Regions from separate parts of the Peterkaempfera bronchialis genome, predicted to be linked through region 1. Evidence: predicted binding sites of a transcription regulator. Region 1 holds the regulator's gene; each other region holds the start of a gene.
The links. The regulator HrcA, encoded in region 1, represses chaperone genes, less so after heat shock. The targets are predictions, from matches to a motif close to TTNGCACTCNGNNNNNCNGAGTGCNAA.
Positions count from the first base shown of each region.

Region 2: a site for HrcA is predicted at 1,144-1,170, ahead of groL (chaperonin GroEL). Genes of this name have one in related genera too.
Region 3: a site for HrcA is predicted at 1,282-1,308, ahead of groES (co-chaperone GroES). Genes of this name have one in related genera too.

Region 1 is NZ_CP031264.1:1,971,016-1,973,282, reverse strand. Features, by position in the region: gene htpX (zinc metalloprotease HtpX) at 1-290, opposite strand, end outside; gene hrcA (heat-inducible transcriptional repressor HrcA) at 558-1,574, shown strand; gene dnaJ (molecular chaperone DnaJ) at 1,605-2,267, shown strand, end outside.
Region 2 is NZ_CP031264.1:2,935,175-2,937,441, forward strand. Features, by position in the region: gene groL (chaperonin GroEL) at 1-964, opposite strand, end outside; gene C7M71_RS12930 (cold-shock protein) at 1,362-1,565, opposite strand; gene C7M71_RS12935 (MoaD/ThiS family protein) at 2,162-2,267, opposite strand, start outside.
Region 3 is NZ_CP031264.1:2,676,054-2,678,320, forward strand. Features, by position in the region: gene groL (chaperonin GroEL) at 1-732, opposite strand, end outside; gene groES (co-chaperone GroES) at 830-1,138, opposite strand; gene C7M71_RS11635 (THUMP-like domain-containing protein) at 1,481-2,267, shown strand, end outside.

The sequences.
Region 1 (2,267 bases):
TCGGCCAGGGCGCAGAGCCGGTCGATCGTGCCGTGCAGCTGCGGGTACTGCTCGGGGCTCGCCTCCCGGGCGCCCATCGCCTTCTCGGCGATGGTGTCGCTGAACCAGAACTGCACGACGAACAGGACGACCGCGATCACCACCACGATCGGCCAGGCCCGCCCCAGCAGGGCGACCAGCAGGCCGGTGAAGCCCACGTAGACCAGGCCGATGAGGAACATCGTGGTGACCATCCGCCGGGTCAGCCCGCGGTCGGGTGCGAAACGGGTCCGCTGCCCTGACACAGCCATGGCGCCTCCTCCAGATGTGCCGCCGACGGCGGCCGGGGCGGCTGCGGGTGCGCCCCTCTGCTTCGATGCTGCCACCGTCGGGCCCCCGGCGGCAGCAGCACGCGAGGTGATCCTGGCGGCTTCCGGCGACGGCCCGTTCCGGGCACGGGAGTCGGGCCTTACACTGGCAGGTACGGTTCTGGCACTCGCCCGCGCAGAGTGCCAGACCCGCAGGGGCCGGGAACCGAACCCGTACTGATGCAACGCGTGACGCCGGAGGTGCGTGCCATGCTCGACGAACGCAAGCTCGCGGTGCTGCGCGCCATCGTGCAGGACTACGTCGGCACCGAGGAGCCGGTCGGCTCCAAGGCCCTCGTGGAGCGGCACAGCCTGGGCGTCTCCCCGGCCACGGTGCGCAACGACATGGCGGCGCTGGAGGACGACGGCTACATCCACCAGCCGCACACCAGCGCCGGCCGGGTGCCCACCGACAAGGGCTACCGGCTCTTCGTGGACCGCCTGGCCGAGGTCAAGCCGCTGTCCGCGCCGGAGCGGCGGGCCATCCGGCACTTCCTGGACAGCGCCGTCGACCTCGACGACGTGGTGGCCCGCACGGTACGGCTGCTGGCGCAGCTCACCCGGCAGGTCGCCGTGGTGCAGTACCCGTCGCTCTCGCGGTCCAGCGTGCGGCACGTGGAGCTGCTGGCCCTGGCGCCCACCAAGATCATGCTGGTGCTGATCACCAACACCGGCCGGGTGGAGCAGCGGATCGTGGACGCCCCGTCCCCGGTCGGCGAGACGGTCCTGGCCGATCTGCGGGCGCGGCTCAACGCCGCCGCCGGCGGGGTGCGGTTCCCCGAGGTGCCCACGCGGCTCCAGGACCTGCCGGACGCCTTCGAGGCGGACGACCGGCCGATCGTCACGGCGGTCCTCTCCACGCTCTTCGAGACGCTGGTGGAGCGCACCGAGGAGCGGATCATGCTCGGTGGCACGGCCAACCTCACCCGTTTCGGGCACGACTTCCCGCTCACCATCCGGCCGGTGCTGGAGGCACTGGAGGAGCAGGTGGTGCTGCTGAGACTCCTCGGTGAGACGGCGGAGCCCGGGATGACGGTCCGGATCGGTCATGAGAACGACTACGAGGGCCTGAATTCCACGTCGGTCGTCTCGGTGGGCTACGGTTCGGGCGACGAGTCCGTCGCGAAGTTGGGCGTCATCGGCCCGACCCGGATGGACTATCCAGGCACAATGGGGGCGGTACGCGCGGTGGCACGGTACGTCGGTCAGATCCTGGCTGAGTCTTAAGTTCGATAGGCGGAGCAAGCGGAGTCATTGGTGGCCACGGACTACTACGCGGTACTGGGCGTCCGACGTGACGCGGGTCAGGACGAGATCAAGAAGGCGTTCCGGCGTCTGGCTCGCGAACTGCACCCCGACGTCAACCCCGACCCCAAGACGCAGGAGCGCTTCAAGGAGATCAACGCCGCCTACGAGGTGCTCTCCGACCCGGCCAAGCGCCAGGTCTACGACCTGGGCGGCGACCCGCTGTCGCCGAACGGCGGCGGCGGTGCCGGCGCGGGCGGCTTCGGCGCCGGTGCGGCCGGGTTCGGCTTCTCCGACATCATGGACGCCTTCTTCGGTGCTGCGGCCGGGTCGCGGGGGCCGCGGTCGCGTACCCGGCGGGGCCAGGACGCCATGATCCGCATCGAGATCACCCTGGAGGAGGCCGCATTCGGCACCACCAAGGAGATCCAGGTCGACACCGCCGTCACCTGCACCACCTGCAACGGTGAGGGCGCGGCGCCCGGCACCTCCGCGCAGACCTGCGACATGTGCCGCGGGCGGGGCGAGGTCTCCCAGGTCACCCGCTCCTTCCTGGGCCAGGTCATGACCTCCCGGCCCTGCCCCCAGTGCCAGGGCTTCGGCACCGTCGTCCCCACCCCCTGCCCGGAGTGCGCGGGCGACGGCCGGGTACGGGCCCGCCGCACCCTCACGGTG
Region 2 (2,267 bases), 960 kb from region 1:
CGACCTTGCGGGCGCGGCCCAGCAGGTCGACGCCGGCGTTCTCCAGCTTGAGGCCGACCTCCTCGGAGATGACCTGGCCGCCGGTGAGGATGGCGATGTCACCCAGCATGGCCTTGCGGCGGTCGCCGAAGCCCGGGGCCTTGACGGCGACGGACTTGAAGGTGCCGCGGATCTTGTTGACCACCAGGGTCGACAGGGCCTCGCCCTCGACGTCCTCGGCGATGATCAGCAGCGGCTTGCCGCTCTGCATGACCTTCTCGAGGATCGGCAGCAGGTCCTTGACGGAGCTGATCTTGGAGTTGGCGATCAGGATGTACGGGTCGTCGAACGACGCCTCCATCCGCTCCAGGTCAGTCGCGAAGTAGGCCGAGATGTAGCCCTTGTCGAAGCGCATGCCCTCGGTGAGCTCAAGCTCCAGACCGAAGGTGTTGCTCTCCTCGACGGTGATGACGCCTTCCTTGCCGACCTTGTCCATCGCCTCGGCGATGAGCTCGCCGATCTGCGGGTCAGCGGCGGAGATGGAGGCGGTGGAGGCGATCTGCTCGCGGGTCTCCACGTCCTTGGCCTGCTCAAGCAGCTGGGCGGAGACGGCCTCGACAGCCGCCTCGATGCCGCGCTTGAGGGCCATCGGGTTGGCGCCGGCGGCGACGTTGCGCAGACCCTCGCGGACGAGAGCCTGGGCGAGCACGGTGGCGGTGGTGGTGCCGTCACCCGCGACGTCGTCGGTCTTCTTGGCGACCTCCTTGACGAGCTCCGCGCCGATCTTCTCGTACGGGTCCTCGAGCTCGATCTCCTTGGCGATGGAGACGCCGTCATTGGTGATCGTGGGGGCGCCCCACTTCTTCTCAAGGACGACGTTGCGGCCCTTGGGGCCCAGCGTGACCTTGACGGCGTCGGCGAGCTGGTTCATCCCGCGCTCGAGGCCGCGGCGCGCTTCCTCGTCGAACGCGATGATCTTGGCCATGTGGGATGGTCCTCCATGGGGGTCCCCCCGGCCAGAGGCTGGGGGAGGGATGGCATGCTCCGGACCGCGTGGCGCCCGCGACGGACGGCCCCTGGCCGCGTGGGTCCTTTCCCCACCGCCCGGGAGCCTCACCGACCCGGTCCGCTGTCACTCTCAACCTCAGAGTGCTAACGCAATAGTTAGCACTCTCCCCCGAGGAGTGCAAGCTCAATGGCCGGGGTTTCGGGGGCGGACACGACGGCGGGCCCGCACCCGAGTGTTCGGGTGCGGGCCCGCGAAGACCGTGTGGAGCACTGGCCGGGTCCGCTTCGGCGCCGAGGCGGTCACAGCCGCCGGGCGCATCGGTCCGGGCGCTTCTCCGGTCGGTGGCCGTGGTCGCAGACGAGACGGCCGGCGGTCAGCCGGCGAGACGGACCATGTCCGCCTGCGGGCCCTTCTGGCCCTGCGAGATCTCGAACTCGACCCGCTGGCCCTCCTCGAGGGTGCGGTAGCCGTCCATCTGGATCGCGCTGTAGTGGACGAACACGTCCGCACCACCGTCGACCGCGATGAAGCCGTACCCCTTCTCCGCGTTGAACCACTTGACGGTGCCCTGAGCCATTCCAAACTCCCCTAGTACTGGCCCTTTCACGGACCCGCACTCCGCGGACCCGGGACGACCGCCCACCTCGGCCCCCCCGAAGCAGAGCCCATGCGGGTGAGCGTGTCGACCGCGGCTGAATGTATCCGCATCGATGCCCTGTGCAACAGAGCAAATGGACGAGAAATCCGGAAGTGCGCTAACGGGTGTTCCGGGGCAAATCCCGCAGCGGAAGGCAATACGGGCCGGACATAGCGGACCTGCGCGACAATTCGCGCCCAGAATTGTGACGCGCCACGGCAGTCAGGGCGTGCGTGACGGGCGCCCGTCTCAAAGAGCGGACGTGCTGCCGTGCGGAGAGGTCGAGAGGTTTGGAATGCACGGTGGCGGTACAGAAACAGGTGGGGCCGTCCATGTCGTATGCCATGGAACAAGCCACCGCCGACCGGAGCCCACTCTATCGCGCTTCCGGTGGATGGACGTGCCCGGGCCACACGATCCTCACAGGTCCTCTCCGCCCATAAGCAGCGCATGGCCACCGCAGACCCGCGAAAAGCGGCCGGGCGCCGGTCCGCGATCGATTGACCGCGGACCGGCGCCCGGCCGGAATTCGACGTTCAGCAGCCGCCGGCGACGGCCGGGATGATGGAGATCCCGATGCCGTCCGGGGTGGCGGTCCCCAGCCCCTCGGCGAACCGCACATCGTCGTCGTTGACATAGACG
Region 3 (2,267 bases), 710 kb from region 1:
GCTGGCGCCACCCTGGAGGATCTTCTCCAGCAGCGGCAGCAGGTCCTGGATGGAGGAGATCTTGCCCTGGTGGATCAGGATGTACGGGTCGTCGAGGACGGCCTCCATACGCTCCTGGTCGGTCACCATGTACGGGGACAGGTAGCCCTTGTCGAACTGCATGCCCTCGGTGAAGTCCAGCTCCAGGCCGAAGGTGTTCGACTCCTCGACGGTGATCACACCGTCCTTGCCGACCTTGTCCATCGCCTCGGCGATCAGCTCGCCGACCTGCGGGTCCTGGGCGGACAGCGCGGCCACGGCGGCGATGTCGTCCTTGCCCTCGATCTCGCGGGCGATGGTGAGCAGGTGCTCGGAGACGGCCGCGACGGCGGCGTCGATGCCCTTCTTCAGACCGGCCGGGCCGGCGCCCGCCACGACGTTCCGCAGGCCCTCGTTGACCAGGGCCTGGGCCAGCACGGTGGCGGTGGTGGTGCCGTCGCCCGCGACGTCGTTGGTCTTGGTGGCGACCTCCTTGACGAGCTGCGCGCCAAGGTTCTCGTACGGGTCGTCCAGCTCCACCTCACGGGCGATGGTCACGCCGTCGTTGGTGATGGTGGGGGCGCCGAACTTCTTGTCGATGACGACATTGCGGCCCTTGGGGCCGATCGTCACCTTCACGGTGTCGGCAAGCTTGTTGACGCCGCGCTCCAGCGAGCGGCGCGCGTCCTCGTCGAACTGCAGGATCTTCGCCATCGTTGCGTCTTTCCCTCTCAACAACCGCGCCCCGGGCCCCGGTCACTGGTGGACAGGGATCCCGGGGCGGGTCACGACTCTGCGGTCAGCGTCGGAATTACTTCTCGATGATCGCGAGGACGTCGCGAGCCGAGAGGACGAGGTACTCCTCGCCGTTGTACTTGACCTCGGTGCCGCCGTACTTGCTGTACAGCACGACATCACCGACGGCGACGTCCAGCGGGAGACGCTGGCCGTCCTCAAAGCGGCCCGGGCCCACAGCCAGGACGACGCCCTCCTGGGGCTTCTCCTTGGCGGTGTCCGGGATGACCAGGCCGGAGGCCGTGGTGGTCTCGGCGTCGAGCGGCTGGACCACAATGCGGTCCTCAAGCGGCTTGATGGCAACCTTGGTGCTGGCGGTCGTCACGTCCGACCTCCCCCTTCGGAGATCTCACGGGGTTGTCTAAAGGTTTGGTGGCGACTGGCGGGCCCGTCGTCGCGGGTGCCGGACCTGCCGTGTCGCGTTAGCACCCTCCTGGGGAGAGTGCCAAGGACGACCTTAGGGCGCGGCTAGCACTCAGTCAACCAGAGTGCTAACCAGTGGCTGCTGTAGGTGGGTGGCTGAGGGGTGTGGCGGAGGTGGGTGGGGGGTGCTCTCGCCTCTCTGGGCGGGGGGTTGAGGACGCGCGGCGGGGCCTCCGGACTTGGTGACGGCCGGCGAAAAGAGTGCTGGGTCCGGGCGTGTCGCGGGGGGCGGGAGAATGGGCGGGTGGAGATCGAATCGTTTCGGGGGCTGCTGACCGACGAGGGGCAGGGGCTGCTGGCCCGGCTGCGGGAGTACAACCCCGGGGAGGAGCTGGCGCTGGCCACCCGGCTGCGCCGGGACCATCCGGCGGAGCTGGTGTCGGCCGCCCTCGGCCAGGCCCGGCTGCGGCAGCGGGCGCGGGCCAAGTTCGGCGGTGAGGCGGACCGGATGTACTTCACCCCGGACGGGGTGGAGCAGGCCACCCGGACGGCGGTCGCCGAGTGGCGGGCCCGCCGCTTCGCGGAGCTGGGCGTGGCCCGGCTGGCCGACCTCTGCTGCGGGGTCGGCGGCGACGCGGTGGCGCTGGCCCGCGCCGGGATCTCGGTGCTGGCGGTGGACCGGTCGCCGCTGGCCTGCGCCGTGGCCGAGGCCAATGCGCGGGCGCTGGGGCTGGCCGAACTGATCGAGGTCCGCTGCGCGGATGTGGCCGAGGTCGACCTGGCGGGCTTCGACGCGGTCTTCACCGACCCGGCACGCCGGGGGGCGCGTGGGCGGATCTTCGACCCGGAGGCGTACTCACCGCCGCTCTCCTGGGCCGTCGCCGCAGGTCGGCGCAGCCGCTACGCCGCGTTGAAGATCGCGCCAGGGGTGCCGCACGAGGCGGTGCCGGAGGACGCCGAGGCCGAGTGGGTCTCCGACGGCGGGGACGTCAAGGAGGCGGTGCTCTGGTTCGGTACGGAGGCCGCTCAGCCGCACCGGGCCACCCTGCTGCCCGGCGGGCACACCCTCACCGGGGGCCGACTGGCCGATC